4 regions of the Streptomyces sp. NBC_00670 genome follow, and region 4 is predicted to be linked to each of the others. Evidence: riboswitches for the same ligand, from Rfam matches in the RefSeq annotation. Region 4 holds a riboswitch; each other region holds the start of a gene.
What was found. Region 4 has a riboswitch for cyclic di-AMP ahead of OIE12_RS15550 (M23 family metallopeptidase). Riboswitches for the same ligand answer to the same signal wherever they lie in the genome.

Region 1 (4,795 bases), 2.1 Mb from region 4:
ACCGTGCTCGGCGGCGGCGAGTCCTCCCGGCTGTTCAACCGTCTGGTGCGCCGCGACCGCACCGCCGTCGCCGCCGGCTTCGGCCTGCTCCGGCTGGCCGGGGCGCCCTCGCTCGGCTGGCTGGACGTGAAGACCTCCGGCGACGTCGAGGTGCCCGTCATCGAGGCGGCCGTCGACGAGGAGCTCGCCCGGTTCGCCGAGGAGGGCCCCACCGCCGAGGAGATGGAGCGCGCCCAGGCGCAGCTGGAGCGCGAGTGGCTGGACCGGCTCGGCACGGTCGCCGGCCGCGCCGACGAACTGTGCCGGTACGCCGTCCTGTTCGGCGACCCGCAGCTCGCCCTGACGGCCGTCACGCGTGTCCTGGAGGTCACCCCCGAGGAGGTCCGGGACATCGCCCGGGCCCGGCTGCGGCCCGACAACCGCGCGGTGCTCGTCTACGAGCCGGTCGCGCCCGAGGAGCCCGAGGCCGCCGAGGCCGCCGAAGTCACCGACGAGAACGAGGAGTCGGCGAAGTGACCGAGCTCGCGACCATGGAGTTCCACCCGCAGCCCCGGGCCGGCGAGGCGAAGCCCTGGGCGTTCCCCGCGCCCGAGCGCGGCACCCTGGACAACGGCCTGACGCTGCTGCGCTGCCACCGCCCCGGCCAGCAGGTCGTCGCCGTCGAGGTGCTCCTCGACGCGCCCCTGGAGGCCGAACCGCAGGCCCAGGAGGGTGTCGCCACCATCATGGCGCGCGCCTTCTCCGAGGGCACCGACAAGCACTCCGCGGAGGAGTTCGCCGCCGAGCTGGAGCGCTGCGGCGCCACCCTTGACGCGCACGCCGACCACCCCGGTGTACGGCTCTCCCTGGAGGTGCCCGTCTCGCGGCTCGCCAAGGCGCTCGGCCTGCTCGCCGACGCGCTGCGCGCCCCCGCGTTCGACGACGGCGAGATCGAGCGCCTGGTGCGCAACCGGCTCGACGAGATCCCGCACGAGACCGCCAACCCGGCCCGTCGCGCCGCCAAGGAGCTGTCCCGGCAGCTCTTCCCGGCGGACTCCCGCATGTCCCGGCCCCGTCAGGGCACCGAGGAGAGCGTCGAGGCCATCGACGCGGCGGCCGTACGCGCGTTCTACGAGCGGCACGTACGGCCCGCCACCGCCACCGCGGTGGTCGTCGGCGACCTCACCGGCGTCGACCTGGACGCGCTCCTCGCCGACACGCTCGGCGCGTGGACGGGCGCGCCCGGGCAGCCGCGTCCGGTGCCCCCGGTGACCGCCGACGACACCGGCCGCGTGATCGTCGTGCACCGCCCCGGAGCCGTCCAGACGCAGCTCCTCATCGGCCGCGTCGGCGCCGACCGGCACGACCGCGTGTGGCCCGCCCAGGTGCTCGGCACGTACTGCCTCGGCGGCACCCTCACCTCGCGGCTGGACCGCGTGCTGCGCGAGGAGAAGGGCTACACCTACGGTGTGCGCGCGTTCGGCCAGGTGCTGCGTTCCGCGCCCGACGGCAGCGGCGCCGCGATGCTCGCCATCAGCGGTTCCGTCGACACCCCGAACACCGGCCCCGCCCTCGACGACCTGTGGAAGGTGCTGCGCACCCTCGCCGCCGAGGGGCTGACCGACGCCGAGCGCGATGTCGCCGTGCAGAACCTGGTGGGCGTCGCCCCGCTGAAGTTCGAGACCGCGGCCGCCGTCGCGAGCTCGCTCGCCGACCAGGTCGAGCAGCACCTGCCGGACGACTACCAGGCGACGCTGTATCAGCAGCTCGCCGCCACCGGCACGGTGGAGGCGACGGCCGCCGTCGTCAACGCCTTCCCGGTGGACCGTCTGGTGACGATCCTGGTGGGCGACGCCGAGCAGATCGCGGAGCCCGTACGCGCCCTGGGGATCGGCGAAGTCACCGTGGTGGCCGCCGAGTAGCACGGGCGGCGCGCGGGGGCGTGGACGAGGCCCTGGTGACTCCCCGGACGTCACCAGGGCCTCCCGCGCCCCCGGTCCGGCCCGCCGACGGCGGGTGTTTGTCCGTATTGCCACAGAGGGTGGCGCTTCCGCGGTGTGGGATACGCAACAAAACCGTTACCTCGTTTGCCCGTTGAAACGGCGCCCGCTTAGCGTCTTCCCGGCTGTCCGTCAGGCAGCGCGCCGCATCCGCGGCAGCGGACAGTCATCGCCGAGTCCCCGTACGGCGCGAGCCAGGGGAGCCGGGGACCCACGTCCCTGGGGTGAATCGGACGCCCCCACAGGGTGTCCGTAGGAGACCTTCCTGCTCCGAACCCGTCAGCTAACCCGGTAGGCGAGAAGGAAGGAAAGGACGACCCCTTACATGGCGTTCACCCGCGCCCCCGGGAAGCACCGCCGTGCCGATCGCACGAAGCGCACGACGACCGGCGCCGTGGGCGTCGCGGCGCTCGCCACCACCGGCGTCGTCGGCACCCTGGCCGCTCCCGCGTTCGCCGCGGAGCCCGCCGCCTCCGTCGACCAGACCGGGCTCCTGCGGGCCGCCGGCATCGGCGAGAGCGTCGCCGCGCGGATCGACGCCCAGGCCCTCGCCCAGGAGAAGGCGGCCGCGCGCAAGGCGGCCGAGGAGGCCGCGCGCAAGGAGGCCGCCGCGCAGGCGGAGCGGGCCCGCGACGCGAAGGAGCGCGCCGCCCGCGAGGCCGAGCGCAAGCGGCTGAACACCTTCGTCGCGCCGATCTCGGGCTCCTACGTCTCCACCGGCTACCAGGCCAGCAGCTCCCTGTGGTCCTCCGGCACCCACACCGGCATCGACTTCCACGCCGCCACCGGCACCTCCGTGCACGCCGTCGGCTCCGGCACCGTCGTGGAGACCGGCTGGGGCGGGGCCTACGGCAACCAGATCGTCCTCAAGATGGCCGACGGCACCTACACCCAGTACGGCCACCTGTCGTCCATCGGCGTCACGGTGGGCCAGCAGGTCACCCCCGGGCAGCAGATCGCCCTGTCCGGCGCGACCGGCAACGTCACCGGCCCGCATCTGCACTTCGAGGCCCGTACGAGCCCGGAGTACGGCTCCGACATCGACCCGGTGGCGTACCTGCGCGCCCACGGCGTCAACGTCTGAAGCACCCGCGTCGGCGCACCCGCGCACCGGCCGACGCCCCCCGAACCGTCGTCGACGGCCCCGGCCCCCGAAGCCGGGGCCGTTCTCGTTCCGTCCGGGCATTTCGTCCCGGCCGTTGTCCAAAAAAGAACCATGAATTCCGGCCCGCCGTCGGAAATCCCTCTCCGCTGCAATAGAGTCGGTCGGGCAATGCGCCGGCCGACGGCGCTTCGCACGGAAATCGAGGCGGAGGTCGGACATGCGTATTCCGGCGCACTCGGTATGCGCGGCGATCCGCGAGGACATCGTCGCCGGCGTCCACGCGCGCGGCAGCCGGCTCACCGAGGAGGTCCTCGCCCGCCGCTACGGCGTCTCCCGCGTCCCCGTGCGCGAGGCGCTGCGCACGCTGGAGGCCGAGGGCTTCGTCGTCACCCGGCGGCACGCGGGCGCGTGCGTGGCCGAGCCCACCGGGCAGGAGGCCGCCGACCTGCTGGAGATGCACGTCCTGCTGGAACCGCTCGGCGCCGCCCGGGCCGCCCAGCGGCGCACGGAGGCCCATCTGAAGGTGCTGCGCGGCCTGGTCAGGCTCGGCCGGGAACGGGCAGGGCAGGGCAGCAGCGACGACCTGCGCTCCCTGGACGGCTGGTTCCACGACACGCTCGCGCAGGCCGCCGGGAGCCCGGCGCTGAGCACCACGCTGGCCCAGCTGCGGCACAAGATCGCATGGATGTACGTCACCGGGACACCGGCCGACCCCGTGGCGGACTGGGCGGAACGCGGCGGCATCGTCGACGCGATCGCCCGGGGCGACGACGCCCGCGCCCACATCCTCGCCGCACAGCACACCCAACGGACGACCACGTCCCACCGGCTGCGGCCCGTCGGCGCGGACATGGGTGTGAGGAATCCGCAACAAGCCGTAAACATCGCGGGCCCGCAGAATTAACAGGGGTGCCGTATACAAAGGAGAGTGGACGCGGGGAAGTGCGGACCCCGTTTTCCTTTTCGCTGCTCGTCATCCTGTGCGTCCACGCCGGAGAATTCACGGACGGACGGGTGGAAAGCAGAAAGCCGCGTCGCCCCCGGGGGCGACGCGGCTTTCTGCGCCGGAATGAACCGCCGCCCCGCACAGGAGCGGACGGCTCAGACCGTCTCCGGCAGTTCCTCCAGGCCGTCGGCGACCAGCTTGGCCAGGCGGTCCAGGGCCGCGTCCGCGCCCTCGGCGTCGGAGGCGAGGACGACCTCCTCGCCGCCCTGGACGCCCAGGCCGAGCACGGCCAGCATCGAGCCGGCGTTGACGGGGGCGCTGCCCGCCTTGGCGATCGTCACGGGGACGCCGGAGGCGGTGGCCGCCCGGACGAAGATGGAGGCGGGGCGGGCGTGGAGGCCCTCGGCCCAGCCGATGTTGACGCGGCGCTCAGCCATGGTGATGCTGCCCTTCAGGTGTGCCAGGTTGTCTAGACCAGTGTTCCACAACGCCGGTCCGGGGTGTGCGGTCGGCTCCGATGGACGCCGGTGTCGGACCCGCGCCGTACGCTGGGCCCCATGCAGATCCCGTCGGACCGGCACGAGTACCCCGCCCACTGGGAGGCCGACGTGGTGCTGCGCGACGGCGGCACCGCGCGGATCCGGCCCATCACGGCCGACGACGCCGAGCGCCTCGTCAGCTTCTACGAACAGGTGTCCGACGAGTCGAAGTACTACCGCTTCTTCGCGCCGTACCCGCGGCTGTCCGCCAAGGACGTCCACCGCT
Region 2 (4,795 bases), 490 kb from region 4:
GGCTTCGAGACCACCGTCAACCTCATCGGCAACGGCACCCACGCCCTGCTCACCCACCCCGAGCAGCGCACCCGGCTCCAGGACTCGCTCGCCGCCGGGGAGCAGGGGCTGCTGGAGACCGGCGTCGAGGAACTGCTGCGCTTCGACGGCCCCGTGGAGCTGGCCACCTGGCGGTTCGCCACCCGGCCGCTGACCCTGGGCGGCCAGGACATCGCCGCCGGCGACGCCGTCCTCGTCGTCCTGGCGGCCGCCGACCGCGACCCGGAACGGTTCGCCGACCCGGACGTGCTCGATCTCACCCGCCGTGACAATCAACACCTGGGATACGGCCACGGCATCCACTACTGTCTCGGTGCCCCGCTCGCCCGCCTGGAGGGCCGGACCGCGCTCGCCACCCTCCTGACCCGCCTGCCGGACCTCCGACTCGCGGTGGATTCCACCGAATTGCGGTGGCGCGGAGGCCTCATCATGCGCGGATTGCGCACGCTGCCCGTGGAGTTCGCACCCGTCCCGAATTGAGGCGGCATCGGTTCCGCGTAAACACGGACGACCAGGTAAAGGTGACAGTTCCTCAGCTCTGTGATCTTCACGTGATCTGCGCTGCATTAACTTGTAACCGGTGTTGCTCTGGCTATACGTTCACGCATCAACAAGGCGGTTCCCACGGCCGCCGCGTTGGGTCACCGCTGTCGTGTGAAAGGCTTCCGCATGCTCTCCGGGAACGGTCGTCACCGTCGCCCCCGTCAGGCTCCGGCCCTCCTCGTCGCGGCCGGCGTGACCGGCTCCGCCATCGCCATCCCCCTGCTCGGCGCCACCGGCGCGAGCGCCGCCAGCGGTACCACCTGGGACCAGGTCGCGGAGTGCGAGAGCGGCGGCTCCTGGAGCGCGGACACGGGCAACAACCTGTACGGCGGCCTCCAGTTGTCGCAGGACGACTGGAACAACTACGGCGGCCTCGACTACGCGGCCAGCCCGGACAAGGCCAGCCGTTCGCAGCAGATCGCCGTCGCGGAGAAGATCCTCGACGCCGAGGGCGTCGCCGCCTGGCCCACCTGCGGGCCGCTCTCCGGCCTCTCCAAGGACACCGGTTCCGCGGACGTCGACACGGGCGTCGGCAAGGGCTCCTCGGGCGAATCCGGTGATTCCGACTCCGGGCTCGACCTCGGTCTGGACAACTCGTCCGGTTCGTCCGACTCGTCGTCCTCCTCTTCCGGTTCGTCCGATTCCTCGTCCTCCGGCACATCCGGCGGGAATTCCGACGGCACGTCCACCGGGAAGTCCGGCGACGACTCCGACGGAAAGGCGAGCGCGAGCCCCAGCAAGAAGGCGAAGCATTCCTCGGACGACTCCGACGATTCCCGCTCCGGCGGCGATTCCGCCCGTTCCGCGGAATCCGGCGACAAGTCCGGCAGTTCGTCGGCCGACGGGTCGAAGGGGGGCGAGTCGGACCAGTACCGGCAGAGCCCGGCCTCCTCCGCCCTCGTCGACACCGGCAGCGTCGACGGGACGAAGGGTGCCAACACCCTCATCGCCGACGGAACCGGCCGGCACCGCGGCGGCAGCGCCGAGGAGGGCTCCACCTACACGGTCCGCGACGGCGACACCCTCGGCTCCATCGCCGACTCCCTTGGCGTCGACGGCGGCTGGCGGGCCCTCTACGACGACAACAAGGACGCCATCGGCAGCGACCCGAGCGTCATCCACCCCGGTCAGAGCCTCGTCGTGGAGTAGTCGAGCGGCTGTCGAAAACGTGTGGGACGGCAGGGGAACAATCGGACGTACGGTGCCGAACTGCACGGAAAATCGGGGGAGTTTGGTCCGTGGATCACCCGGGATGTCCGGTTCGGTGAAAGTGTGGGATGAGTCTCATAAGCCGTGATCGTCTTTGAAATCCGGCGGATCCCGTGTCTACGGTCATCACCGCTCGCCACCGCGGGCCCCGACGGTCGCCACGCCGAATCCTGCCAGTGGCCGTACGGGAACAGTCGTCGCGTCAAGCGCCGTAGGCAGGAGCGGGGGACCCAGGTAAGTGCCGGGTCCGGCAGCCGGGCCACAGTGTGGCTCCGGACGGCCGGATGCGGCTTGGGGTGAAGTCGTGCGCCGGAGACGGCGTACGACCGGGCAACTCAACCGGCCCGAACCCGACAGCTCACCTCGCAGGCGTCGGTGAGGGGATCTCTCCATGCTGTTTTCCGGCAAGGGCAAGCACCGTCGTCCGTCCAAGGCCACCCGTGTCGTCGCGCTCGCCGGCGTCACCGGTGCCGCCGTCGCCGCCCCGCTGATGGCGGCCGGCAACGCCTCCGCCGCCACCGCCTCCCAGTGGGACGCCGTCGCGCAGTGCGAGTCCGGCGGCAACTGGTCCATCAACACCGGCAACGGGTTCTACGGCGGGCTGCAGTTCACCAACTCCACCTGGGCCGCGTACGGCGGCACCGCGTACGCCGCGCGGGCCGACCTGGCCTCCAAGTCGGCGCAGATAGCCGTCGCCGAGAAGGTCCTCGCGGGGCAGGGCAAGGGCGCCTGGCCGGTGTGCGGCAAGGGGCTGACGAGCGCCGCGTACGACGGGGCGGCCGCGTCGTCGGCCGGCGGCTCGTCCTCCAACGGCTCCAGCAGCTCCAGCAGCGCCGGTTCCTCCAGCAGCTCCTCGTCCTCGACCGAGCAGCACGCCTCCCGGTCGCAGGAGCGGCCGGCCGCGAAGAAGACGGTCACCACGCCGACCGGCAAGAAGGTCGAGAAGGGTGACGGCGAGTACAAGGTCGTCAAGGGTGACACGCTGAGCGGGATCGCGGCGGAGCACGATGTGGCGGGCGGCTGGCAGAAGCTGTTCACGCTGAACAAGGACATCGTGGACGACGCCGACGTCATCTACCCCGGCCAGCAGCTCCACCTGAGCTGACGCTCCCCTCTACTCCCCACCCCCGCCGCGTCTCCCCCGTACGCGGCGGGGGTGGGGTATTTCTCGCGGGGTGCGTTGTCGGCCGACGGCCGGTGGGGCGACGAGCCACGACGCACCCGCACCCGCCCACGTACCGTTCACCCCGAGCTCTCAGGCGCTCCCTTGTGCTCCACCCCGCTCATTTTGTTCCGCCAGGAAACAATTCACCCACACTTCTGCCCACGGAGTGGGCCGCACACCTGCCCCGCCGTCGGAGACAGCTAGGCTCGGGTCCGCGAGCCACCCCGGCCTCGCACCCCGCGTCGGGCCCCGCGGCCCGGCGTACCCGCGTCACATCCCAGAAGGAGATGCTCGTGCCGTCCATCGACGTCGTCGTAGCCCGGGAAATCCTGGACTCCCGAGGCAACCCCACGGTCGAGGTCGAGGTCGGCCTCGACGACGGCAGCACGGGTCGTGCCGCCGTCCCCTCCGGTGCCAGCACCGGCGCCTTCGAGGCCATCGAGCTCCGTGACGGCGACCCGAGCCGCTACCTGGGCAAGGGCGTCGAGAAGGCCGTCCTCGCCGTCATCGAGCAGATCGGCCCGGAGCTGGTCGGCTACGACGCCACCGAGCAGCGCCTGATCGACCAGGCCATGTTCGACCTGGACGCCACCGACAACAAGGGCTCGCTCGGCGCCAACGCCATCCTCGGCGTCTCCCTCGCCGTCGCCCACGCCGCCTCCGAGGCGTCCGACCTGCCGCTCTTCCGCTACCTGGGCGGCCCCAACGCGCACCTGCTGCCGGTGCCGATGATGAACATCCTGAACGGCGGCTCGCACGCCGACTCCAACGTGGACATCCAGGAGTTCATGATCGCCCCGATCGGCGCGGAGTCCTTCTCCGAGGCCCTGCGCTGGGGCGCCGAGGTCTACCACACGCTGAAGAAGGTCCTGAAGAACAAGGGCCTGGCCACCGGCCTCGGCGACGAGGGCGGCTTCGCCCCGAACCTGGACTCCAACCGCGCCGCCCTCGACCTCATCCTGGAGGCGATCAAGGAGGCCGGTTACACCCCCGGCGAGCAGATCGCCCTCGCCCTCGACGTCGCCGCCTCCGAGTTCTACAAGGACGGTAAGTACCTCTTCGAGGGCAAGGAGCGCTCCGCCGCCGAGATGACGGAGTACTACGAGGAGCTCGTCGCGGCCTACCCGCTCGTCTCCATCGAGGACCCGCTGTTCGAGGACGACTGGGCCGGCTGGCACGTCATCACCGAGAAGCTCGGCGACAAGGTGCAGCTCGTCGGCGACGACCTGTTCGTCACCAACCCCGAGCGCCTGGCCCGCGGCATCGAGGAGAACTCGGCCAACGCCCTGCTGGTCAAGGTCAACCAGATCGGCTCGCTGACCGAGACCCTGGATGCCGTCGAGCTGGCCCAGCGCAACGGCTTCAAGTGCATGATGTCCCACCGCTCCGGCGAGACCGAGGACGTCACCATCGCCGACCTGGCCGTCGCCACCAACTGCGGCCAGATCAAGACCGGCGCCCCGGCCCGCTCCGAGCGCGTCGCCAAGTACAACCAGCTGCTGCGCATCGAGGAGATCCTCGACGACGCGGCGGTGTACGCCGGCCGCTCGGCGTTCCCCCGCTTCAAGGGCTGACCCGCCCCCTGTAGGCAGCGTCGTCCGTACGTCCCCGTACCCGGTCCCGTACCGTGTGCGGGGACGTACGCGCGAGACGGGCGCGCGCGACCGCGACGGGAGGCGGAGGACATGGCCGCGAAGGACCGGGACCGGTTCTCGACCGCGACCAGGCTGCGGCTGCTCGGCGAGCAGACGGCGGCCCGGGTCTACCGCTCGCAGACCCGGCGCCAGGCCCGCCGTTCCCGGCTCACCGGCCGCGCGGCGCTGCTCGCCCTGGTGCTGT
Region 3 (4,795 bases), 960 kb from region 4:
TTCGAACTCCAGGGCGACGGCGGCGAGTTCCTGGAGGTTCTCGATCCGGGTCTCGTCCTGCGGGTCCGTCGACGCCTGCAACTCGGCGAGGTAGCCGGTGCGTTCGAGGATCGCCTCCAGGACCGTCGCCGGGCCGGCCCCGGACTCGACGACCGTACGCAGCTCCTCCATCAGCACGTTGAACCGCTTGACGGCGTTGGTGGAGCGGGCCGCCATGCCGTACGCCTCGTCGACGCGCCGCAGCGCCTGCGAGAAGCTGATCCGCTCGCGCTGCGCGAGGGCGTCGATCATCGCCTCGGCGCGCTCTCCGATGCCCCGCTTGGGCACGTTGAGGATGCGGCGCAGCGGAACGGAGTCCTCCGGGTTGGCGAGGACCCGCAGGTAGGCCAGGACGTCCCGGACCTCCTTGCGCTCGTAGAAGCGGACTCCGCCGACGACCTTGTAGGGCAGGCCGACGCGGATGAACACCTCTTCGAAGACACGGGACTGGGCGTTGGTGCGGTAGAAGACGGCGACGTCGCCCGCCTTGGCCTCGCCCGCGTCCGTGAGGCGGTCTATCTCGTCGGCGACGAACTGGGCCTCGTCGTGCTCGGTGTCGGCGACGTAGCCGGTGATCCGCGCGCCCGTGCCCGCGTTGGTCCAGAGGTTCTTGGGGCGGCGGGACTCGTTGCGTTCGATGACCGCGTTGGCGGCGGAGAGGATCGTCTGCGTGGAGCGGTAGTTCTGCTCCAGCAGGATCGTCGTCGCGTCCGGGTAGTCCTCCTCGAACTGGAGGATGTTGCGGATGGTCGCGCCGCGGAAGGCGTAGATCGACTGGTCGGCGTCGCCGACGACGCACAGCTCGGCGGGCGGCACCTGGGCCTCCGGCGGCACGTCGACCGGGTGTTCGGAGGTGCCGACCAGTTCGCGGACGAGGGCGTACTGGGCGTGGTTGGTGTCCTGGTACTCGTCGACCAGGACGTGGCGGAAGCGGCGGCGGTAGTGCTCGGCGACGTCCGGGAAGGCGCGCAGCAGGTTGACCGTCGTCATGATCAGGTCGTCGAAGTCGAGCGCGTTGGCCTCGCGCAGCCGCGACTGGTAGAGCGCGTAGGCCTGGGCGACCGTCTTCTCGAAGCCGTCGGCAGCCTGGGCGGCGAAGTCCTCCTCGTCGATCAGCTCGTTCTTCAGGTTGCTGATCTTGGCGCTGAAGGACTTCGGGGGGAAGCGCTTGGGGTCGAGGTCCAGGTCGCGGCAGACGAGGGCCATCAGGCGCTTGGAGTCGGCGGCGTCGTAGATGGAGAAGGACGAGGTGAAGCCGAGCCGCTTGCTCTCCCGGCGCAGGATGCGGACGCAGGCGCTGTGGAACGTCATCACCCACATCGCGTGCGCGCGCGGGCCGACGAGCTGCTCGACGCGCTCCTTCATCTCGCCCGCGGCCTTGTTGGTGAACGTGATCGCGAGGATCTGGCCGGGGTGGACGCTCCGCTCGGCCAGCAGGTGCGCGATGCGGTGGGTGAGCACGCGGGTCTTGCCGGAGCCGGCGCCGGCGACGATGAGCAGGGGGGAGCCGGCGTGCACGACGGCCGCGCGCTGGTTCTCGTTCAGCCCGTCGAGCAGCGCCGCCGCGTCCAGGGCGGGGCGGGGGGCGCCGTTGCGGTAGTACGAGTCCCGGTCCGGGGGCGTGTCGAACTTCCCGCCGAACAGATCGTCCGGAACCTGCTCCGGAGCGTGCTCGTCCTCGGGCGGGGGCGGGGGTTCCTCCTCGCGGGCCCGCGGGGCCTGGAGGTCCGCCAGGAAGCTGTCGTCAAAGAGGCTGCTCATCGCTCTCCGAGTCTAGGGCGCCCCACCGACAACCGGCCGCCCCCTCGGAAACTCCGGGCGGTACGCGGGCGGTCCGGGCGGTACGCGGGGCGGTCCACGGCAGTGCGCGGGGCGGTCCGCCGCAGTACGTGGGAGGCGGCGGGGCGTCCCGCGTGACGAAGCTCTCAGCGGTGGCGGCGGAACAGCCGTGCCGGCCGGGACCCGGCGGCACGGCCGGGCGCCGGGGCGGCGTTCCCGGCGCGATCATCGCTGGTGGCCGCGCGGCGAGGCGGGAACGGGCCGGTGGACGGGTCAACCGGCGGAACGATTCCGCCGGTTGGTCCGGACCGCTCCGGCAACCGAATCCTCACGCGAAGGTCACAAAAATGTATCGGACATAACGCACTTCGACCTTCACACGAGGGACACAAGTTGGCTACGGTGCCGACAGGCCGCTCGACGCAACCGGCGAACGTCGCCGGGCCGCGCGGCCTCCGCCGAGTCCGGCCCGCCCCCGCGGCCGACCGGAGCCGGGGACCCAACCGAGACCTGGGGTGAATCGGCCCAACCGCCCCGCGCGCACGGGCCGTAGGGCAGTCCTTCCGGAACCATCCGCCCGAATCCGACAGCTAACCCGGTAGGCGGAGTACGGAAGGAGTCGCCTCTCTTGGCGTCGGACCAGAAACCGCTTCCTGCCGGGGCGCGCCCCGTCGTCCCCGCAAGGCCGGGGACGCCCGCCGCAGGACCGGGAACGCCCGCGCTCGCCGCGGGGGCCCTGGACCCCATGGCCCTGATCTCTCCGGCGGCGGAGTCCGCGCCCGGGGCCGAGCCGCCGGCGCCGAGCCGCGCGGAGGTCCAGCAGCGGATCGACAACCTGTACCAACGGGTCGAGACGGCCACCGAGAACTACAACGCGACGCGTGTCATGGCCGCGAAGGAGCGGCAGCAGCCGGGGGCCGCGGCGGAGGCGGCGAAGCGGACGCAGTGGCTCGACACGGCGCGCGCGAAGCTGGGGCCCTCCGTGGCCGCGGTGCTGCCGGCCGACCGGCGCCCGGACCGCCCCGGCCGTCCCTCGTCGGGCCGGTCCGCCGGACGTCCGGCGGACGGGCACCCGTCGCGCCTGCGGCAGTCGTCGATCGACAGGACGGTCGCCGAACTGATCGCCGCGACGGAGAAGCGGCGTCCTGGACGGGGCGCACCCGCGCTGGGCCCCGGCCGCGCGACACCGGCGCTCGGGCCGGGGCGCACGGGTGGGACGGACGCGCCGGGCAGCGGTGCGGGTGGTGTTGGTGGTGTTGGCGCTGCCGGTGGTGTGGGTGGTGCGGCGGATGGTCCGAGCGGTCGTGGTGACCGGGGTGGTCCGGGTGGCCGGGGCAGGTCGGGACCGGAGCTGCCGGCGTTGCCGGCGCCCCGGAGGCCGGCCTCGCCGAGCGCGCCGCAGCGGACGCCGCGCACGTTCAAGGACGCGACACAGCGGAAGCTGGCCATGGCGCGCGTACTGCTGTCGCAGCGGACGGGCACACCGCGCGCGGCGCTGGAGAGCGCGCCCGCCGCACAACCGTGGACGCCCCCCGCGCCCGCCCCGGGACAGGGAATGCCCACGGGTGCGTACGCGGCGGCCGGGGACGGTTCGGGATCGTTCGGGGCAGGGGCGCTCGGGAGCGGCGCGGAGTCGTACGCGGGGGGACCGATCACCGGGGCCGCGGCGGGCAACACCGTGCGCGCGGGCGGCACGGGTTCCTTCACCGCGGTCGGCGCGGTCGGCGCGTACGCGGGTGCGGGCAGCGGGGCTGTCTCCGCGGCCATGGACGGCACGGCCTCCTTCCCGGCGACCGCCGCGGGGACCTACCCGGGCGCGGGCAGTGCTGGGTCCTTCCCGGCCGTGGGTGGCACCGGATCCCTTCCGGCCGTGGGTGGCACCGGTTCCCACCCGGCGGCCGGCGCCACCGGCGCGTACCCGGGGGCGGGCGGTACGGGTCCGTCTCCTGCCCTGGACAGCAACGGTCCCTTTCCTGCCCTGGACAGCAACGGTCCTTTTCCTGCCATGGACAGGACCGGTTCCTTCCCCGCCGTGGACGGGACCGGTTCCTTCCCCGCCGTGGGTGGCACCGGTTCCTACCCGGCGGCCGGTACCACCGGCGCGTACCCGGGGGCGGGCAGTGCGGGAGCGTATCCCGCCGTGGACGGCACCGGATCCTTCCCGTCCGTCGGTGCCACCGGGTCGTTCCCGGCCGTCGGCAACACGGGGGCGTACCCGGGTGTGGAGAACACGGGATCGTTCCCGGCGATGACCGGCGGCGCGGGCGCCTTCCCTGGCGTCGGCGGCACCGGTACGTATCCGGGCGTGGACAACACCGGGTCGTTCCCCGCGATGGGCGGCGCGGGGAGCTTCCCCGCGGTGAGCGTCACCGGGTCGTTCCCGTCGGCGGACGGCACCGGTTCCTTCCCGGCCCTCGGCAGCGCGTACCCGTACCCCGGCATGGACGGCACGGGCTCGTTCCCAGCCGTGGACGGCACGGGGCCGCTCCCGACAGTGGACGGCACCGGGCCCTTCCCCGCGGTGGACGGCACAGGCGGCTTCCCGGCCGCCGTCGGCTCCGGCGCGTACCCGGCGGCGCACAGTGCCGGAGCGCACCCGGCCACGGGCGGCACGGGTGCCTACCCGGCCGCCGGCCCCGGCGCGAGCAGCGGCTTCCCGGCCAACGCCGGCTCCGGCTTCGGTTCCGGGACGTACCCGGCCGCGCCCATCACCGCCGCCTACCCGGCGACGGGCGCCGCCCCCGCGTACCCCGCCGCGAGCGTCACCGGCGGTTTCCCCGCCGTGAGCACCACCGGCAGCTTCCCGGCCGTGGACGGCATCGGTTCCTTCCCCGCCGCGGGCACGACCGGCGGCGCCGGATCCTTCCCGGTCGCCGGCCACGTCGACGCGTACCCCACGGCCGGCGGCAACGGACCCGGTGGCGTCACCGTCGCCTTCCCGGCCGCCGCGGGCGCCGGCACGTACGCCCCCGCCGGC
Region 4 (4,795 bases):
TCTCCGACGGCGGACACCGCTCCGCCAGCTCGCAGGCGATGCCCAGCCACCGCCGGTCCGCCGCCGTGGCGAGCCCCTCCACGCCGGGCGCCGTGGGCACGTACCGCATCAGCACCACGTCCCCCACCGCCCGCGTCTCCACCAGCCGCAGCCGCCCCGGCGGGTACGCCCCCGCCCCGAACATGCGCGGTGCCGTCGCCTCCCCGACCAGCAACGGCGCCACGGCGAGCTGGAGTTCGTCGGCAAGCCCCTGCCGCAGCAGCGCGGTGTGCACTCGGCCGCCGCCCTCCACCATCAGCCGCCGGACACCCTTGGCCTCGCCCAGGTGCGCGAGGACCGCCCGCCACTCCAGCTCGGGGCCCAGCGCGACGACATCCACGTCCGAGGGGAGCTCGCCGCGCAACCGGGCCGCGCCCTGCTCAGTCGTATAAACGGCTTTCGCGCCCCCCGTGTGCCAGAACCGCGCGGCGGGGTCGAGGTCGCCGGACGCGCTCACCGTCACCTTCAGTGGGTACTCCGGGCGTCCGGCCGCGATCCGCCCGGCGCGCCGCTCGGCGGAGTTGACCAGCAGCCGGGGGTTGTCGGTGCGCAGGGTGCCGGCGCCGATCAGGAGGGCGTCGCTCTCTGCCCGCACCTGGTCGACCCGGTCGAAGTCCTCCGGCCCCGACAGCAGCAGGCGTTCGGGACCGGTGTCGTCCAGGAAGCCGTCGAGGGAGACGGCGGCGGACAGCAGGACGTGGGGGTGGGGCATGTGCACGCTCCCGGAAGATCGGACGGGACGAGGTCGGGTGGTTCAGCGGTCGAACGGCCCGGCGGCCGGATCGCCCGGCAGTCGGATGGCCCAGTGGTCGGATCGCCCGGCAGTCGGATGGCCCGGTGACCAGATGGTTCAACTTTGGAACAATAACTACACTGCCGTCATGACGACCCGCTGGCTCACCTCCGAGGAACAGCGTGCCTGGCGCGCGTACCTCGCCGCCTCCCTCCTCCTGGAGGACGCGATCGACCGGCAGCTCCAGCAGCAGGCCGGCCTGCCGCACCTGTACTACTCCGTGCTGGCCAACCTCTCCGAGGCCCCCGACCGACGGCTGCGCATGACCGACCTCGCCGCGTCGCTCAAGGTCACCCGGAGCCGGCTGACCTACGTCGTCACCCGCCTGGAGAAGGACGGCAGCGTACGGCGCGAAGGCTGCCCGGGCGACCGGCGCGGCAGCATCGCGGTGCTGACCGAGGAGGGGGCGCGACTGCTGGACCGTACGGCGCCGGGGCACGTGGAGACGGTGCGCGCCGCCGTGTTCGACCGGCTCACGCCGGAGCAGGTGGGGCAGCTCGAGGAGATCTGCACGCGGATCGCGGGGGCGCTGGGGAGCGAGGAGCAGCGCACGGCATGCGGCGACGCGCTCCCCTGGCGGCGGCGCTCGGCGCCCCGCTGAGCGGTGCGCCCACCGGAGAGACACGGGAGGCCCGGGCGCGGGGCGGGCGATCGCCCAGGTAAATGTGGTGAGAGGCGTCCCCGGGATGACGTACACTGGTTTCACCGACGCGGGGTGGAGCAGCTCGGTAGCTCGCTGGGCTCATAACCCAGAGGTCGCAGGTTCAAATCCTGTCCCCGCTACCACGTCCCCGGGGGCGGAGGCCGAAAGGCTTCCGCCCCCGGGGTTTTTGTCGTCCCCATCCGCGTCTCCCGAAAAGCCCGACCCGCCACCCGCCCGGCCCACCGGAGGTGCCCCGCCGCGCCTGCCCGGCCACGCTGGTCCCGTGGGGCAGCGCACAGAGAAGCGGTCGGCCGCGACCGTCGGGAACGGCAGCCGCGGGGCGGCCTGCGTCCGTGCCGTGCTGCCCTTCCTCCCGGTGCTGCTGCTCGTCGCCGCGATCGTCTACGACTGCCTCACCCCGGCCGACTTCACCGCCGCACCCCTGTTCACCGCGGCGCCCCTGGTCGCCTCCTCCCTGTACTCGACGCGCGGCACCGCCCTGACCGCCCTGGCCGCCGTCCTGGCCGTGGTCGCGATCCACGCCGTGTTCGGGGTCATGTCGAACGTCGACACCACCACCGAGCTGCTGACGGTGGCCACCGTCGCCGCCCTCGCCGTCCTCACCAACGTGCTCGTCCGCCGCACCGGCGCCCGCCTCGCCTCCGTCCGCCACATCGCCGAGGCCGCGCAACTCGCCGTCATGCCGCAGCCGGCCGAGCGCCTCGCGGGCCTCGACGTCGCCGCACGCTACGAGGCCGCGCAGGCCGGGGCGGCGATCGGCGGCGACCTGTACGCCGTCCAGGACTCCCCGCACGGCGTGCGCCTCGTGCTGGGGGACGTGCGCGGCAAGGGCATCAGCGCCGTGAGCGTCGTCGCCGTCGTGATCGGGGCGTTCCGGGAGGCCGCCGAGCAGGAGGCCACGCTCGGCGCCGTCGCCCAGCGGCTCGAACGCGCGCTCGCCCGGGAGGCCGGCCGGCGCCACGACCTGGACTCCTTCGAGGGGTTCACCACCGCCGTCCTCGCCGAGATCCCGCACGGCAACGCACTCGTCCGGCTCGTCAACCGCGGCCATCCCGCCCCGCTGCTCCTGCACGCCGACGGCAGGCTGCGCGTGCTCGAACCGCGGGAGCCCGCGCTGCCGCTCGGCATGGGCGAGCTGGGCATGTGGCCCGAACGCGCGGACGAGGCCGCGCTGCCGTACGGGGCCACCCTCCTCTTCCACACCGACGGGCTCTCCGAGGCCCGCGACCGGCACGGCGAGTTCTACGACCCCGCCGCCCGGCTCGCCGGCCGCACCTTCTCCGGACCGGACGCGCTGCTCACCTTCCTGGCGGACGAGGTCGCCCGGCACACCGGCGGCCGGGCCACGGACGACCTGGCCCTGCTGGCGGTACGGCGACCGCACCCCTGAGCGTCGGCCGTCACCGCGACCGCGCCGTCGGTGTCACCTGTCGTGACCGGATCGTGTCTTTCCGCAAGTTTATTGACTGGATGTCAGGGCGCGCATGTGTCCGAAACTCGCGGAAGGCAGGGTCGACTCGCCCGATTTTGCGTGGCTCGTGACGCAAAAGTCCTGGCCAAGACGTGTAAGCCGTTCCCCCGAACCGCTTGGAATGTGCGCCCCGGGTCTATTAACGTTCGATAACGCAGCACGGTCGTCCCAGCCGTCACAGGAGGCGGCCCCGTGCTCATCTGCCTAATCCCGCAAGGGAGCCGGGGAACCACCACCCAGGGGTGAATCGTGCGGTTGCCGCCGTAGAGATACGGCCGGTATACGCGCGTAGGAGACCTTCCTGCTCCGAACCCGTCAGCTAACCCGGCAGGCGTGAGGAAGGAAAGGAGCGCGCCCACGTGGCGTCCAACCGGCCTGCCCAGAACCCCTCGTACGTTCCGTCCGGCGCCGAGGTCCTCGACGTCGACCGCCGTTCCGAGGAGGGCACCTGGGAGGAGTGGAATCCCACCGCGGACTCCGTTCGTCCCGTGCGCGGCCGGCACCGCGTCACCAAGCAGCGCGGGGGCGGACTCGCGCGCAGCTCCACCGTTCTGGGCGTCGGCGTGATCGCCGCCGTCGGCGCGGGCGGCATGGCCACCGCGCAGACCGGCAAGCCGCCGGTCTCCATATCCCTGCCGGACCTCTCCTCCGTCACCGACTCGGCCAGGGCTCTGGTCGGCGACGACTCCGGCGACGACTCCGACACCGCCGTACAGACCGCCTCCGCCCCGCTCACCGGCGCCGGGCTGACCGGTGCCGACACCGCCGCGGGCTCCACGGACGCGGGCGAGGCGCTGCGCGCCCGGATCATGCGGCAGGCCGAGGCCCAGCAGGACCAGGCGGACAGCGCCGCCGCGCGGGCCGCCGAGACCGCCGCCGCCAAGCAGGCCGCGTCCGCCGCCAAGGAGGCGGAGGCGAAGGCCGAGAAGAAGGCCGCCGAGGCGAAGGAGAAGGCGGAGGCGGAGGCCAAGAAGAAGGCCGCCGCGGAGAAACTCGCCAAGCTGGCCAAGCAGTTCACGCTGCCGACCTCCTCGTACACGATCACCTCGACCTTCGGCGAGGCCGGATCGATGTGGTCGTCCGGCTATCACACCGGTCTCGACTTCGCCGCGCCCACCGGCACGCTCATCAAGGCGATCCACAGCGGCACGATCACCGAGGCGGGCTGGGCCGGGTCCTACGGCTACCGCACCATCCTGACCCTGGACGACGGCACCGAGCTGTGGTTCTGCCACCAGTCCTCGATCAGCGTCAGCGTCGGGCAGAAGGTCTCCACCGGCGAGGTCATCGGCCGCGTCGGCGCCACCGGCAACGTCACCGGCCCGCATCTGCACCTGGAGGTGCACCCCGGGGGCGCGGCCACCGGGATCGACCCGATGGCGTGGCTGCGGTCCAAGGGGCTCACTCCCTGAGCCGGCCGTGCCCCGGCGTGCCCTGTCGCGCCGTGTCCTTTCGCGCAGCGTGCTGCCCCGTCGGGCCGAGTCGCGAGGCGATCGGGTAAGAGCGCACGGCACGGCGCGGGAACACCCGAACCTCTCCTTAACATCGTTAAATGATGTCTCTTCGCCCTCTGGGCTCAACGTCTCTCGAGGTCGCTCCGCTCTGCCTCGGCGGCAACGTCTTCGGCTGGACCGCCGACGAGGCCGGATCCTTCGCCGTGCTGGACGCCTACCTGGCCGCCGGCGGCAACTTCGTCGACAGCGCCGACGCCTACTCGGCGTTCGCCCCCGGCATGAAGGGCGGCGAGTCCGAGACCGTCCTCGGCAAGTGGTTCACGGCGCGCGGCAACCGCTCCGACGTGGTCCTCGCGACCAAGGTCGGCCGGCAC

Region 1: another riboswitch for cyclic di-AMP. It lies ahead of OIE12_RS25045 (M23 family metallopeptidase); the one in region 4 lies ahead of OIE12_RS15550 (M23 family metallopeptidase).
Region 2: another riboswitch for cyclic di-AMP. It lies ahead of OIE12_RS13310 (transglycosylase family protein); the one in region 4 lies ahead of OIE12_RS15550 (M23 family metallopeptidase).
Region 3: another riboswitch for cyclic di-AMP. It lies ahead of OIE12_RS33495 (NlpC/P60 family protein); the one in region 4 lies ahead of OIE12_RS15550 (M23 family metallopeptidase).

Annotation. Positions count from the first base shown of each region.
Region 1 is NZ_CP109017.1:5,640,619-5,645,413, forward strand. It holds gene OIE12_RS25035 (M16 family metallopeptidase) at 1-516, shown strand, start outside; gene OIE12_RS25040 (M16 family metallopeptidase) at 513-1,901, shown strand; cyclic di-AMP (ydaO/yuaA leader) riboswitch at 2,140-2,291, shown strand; gene OIE12_RS25045 (M23 family metallopeptidase) at 2,305-3,063, shown strand; gene OIE12_RS25050 (GntR family transcriptional regulator) at 3,302-3,988, shown strand; gene OIE12_RS25055 (HPr family phosphocarrier protein) at 4,186-4,467, opposite strand; gene OIE12_RS25060 (bifunctional acetate--CoA ligase family protein/GNAT family N-acetyltransferase) at 4,588-4,795, shown strand, end outside.
Region 2 is NZ_CP109017.1:3,011,869-3,016,663, reverse strand. It holds gene OIE12_RS13320 (cytochrome P450 family protein) at 1-519, shown strand, start outside; gene OIE12_RS13315 (transglycosylase family protein) at 709-1,731, shown strand; cyclic di-AMP (ydaO/yuaA leader) riboswitch at 1,989-2,178, shown strand; gene OIE12_RS13310 (transglycosylase family protein) at 2,183-2,896, shown strand; gene eno (phosphopyruvate hydratase) at 3,250-4,530, shown strand; gene OIE12_RS13300 (FtsB family cell division protein) at 4,642-4,795, shown strand, end outside.
Region 3 is NZ_CP109017.1:4,456,940-4,461,734, reverse strand. It holds gene OIE12_RS19850 (ATP-dependent DNA helicase) at 1-1,800, opposite strand, end outside; cyclic di-AMP (ydaO/yuaA leader) riboswitch at 2,265-2,438, shown strand; gene OIE12_RS33495 (NlpC/P60 family protein) at 2,564-4,795, shown strand, end outside.
Region 4 is NZ_CP109017.1:3,497,888-3,502,682, reverse strand. It holds gene OIE12_RS15570 (dihydrofolate reductase family protein) at 1-751, opposite strand, end outside; gene OIE12_RS15565 (MarR family winged helix-turn-helix transcriptional regulator) at 921-1,433, shown strand; tRNA gene OIE12_RS15560 (tRNA-Met) at 1,542-1,618, shown strand; gene OIE12_RS15555 (PP2C family protein-serine/threonine phosphatase) at 1,759-2,886, shown strand; cyclic di-AMP (ydaO/yuaA leader) riboswitch at 3,159-3,316, shown strand; gene OIE12_RS15550 (M23 family metallopeptidase) at 3,327-4,379, shown strand; gene OIE12_RS15545 (aldo/keto reductase) at 4,520-4,795, shown strand, end outside.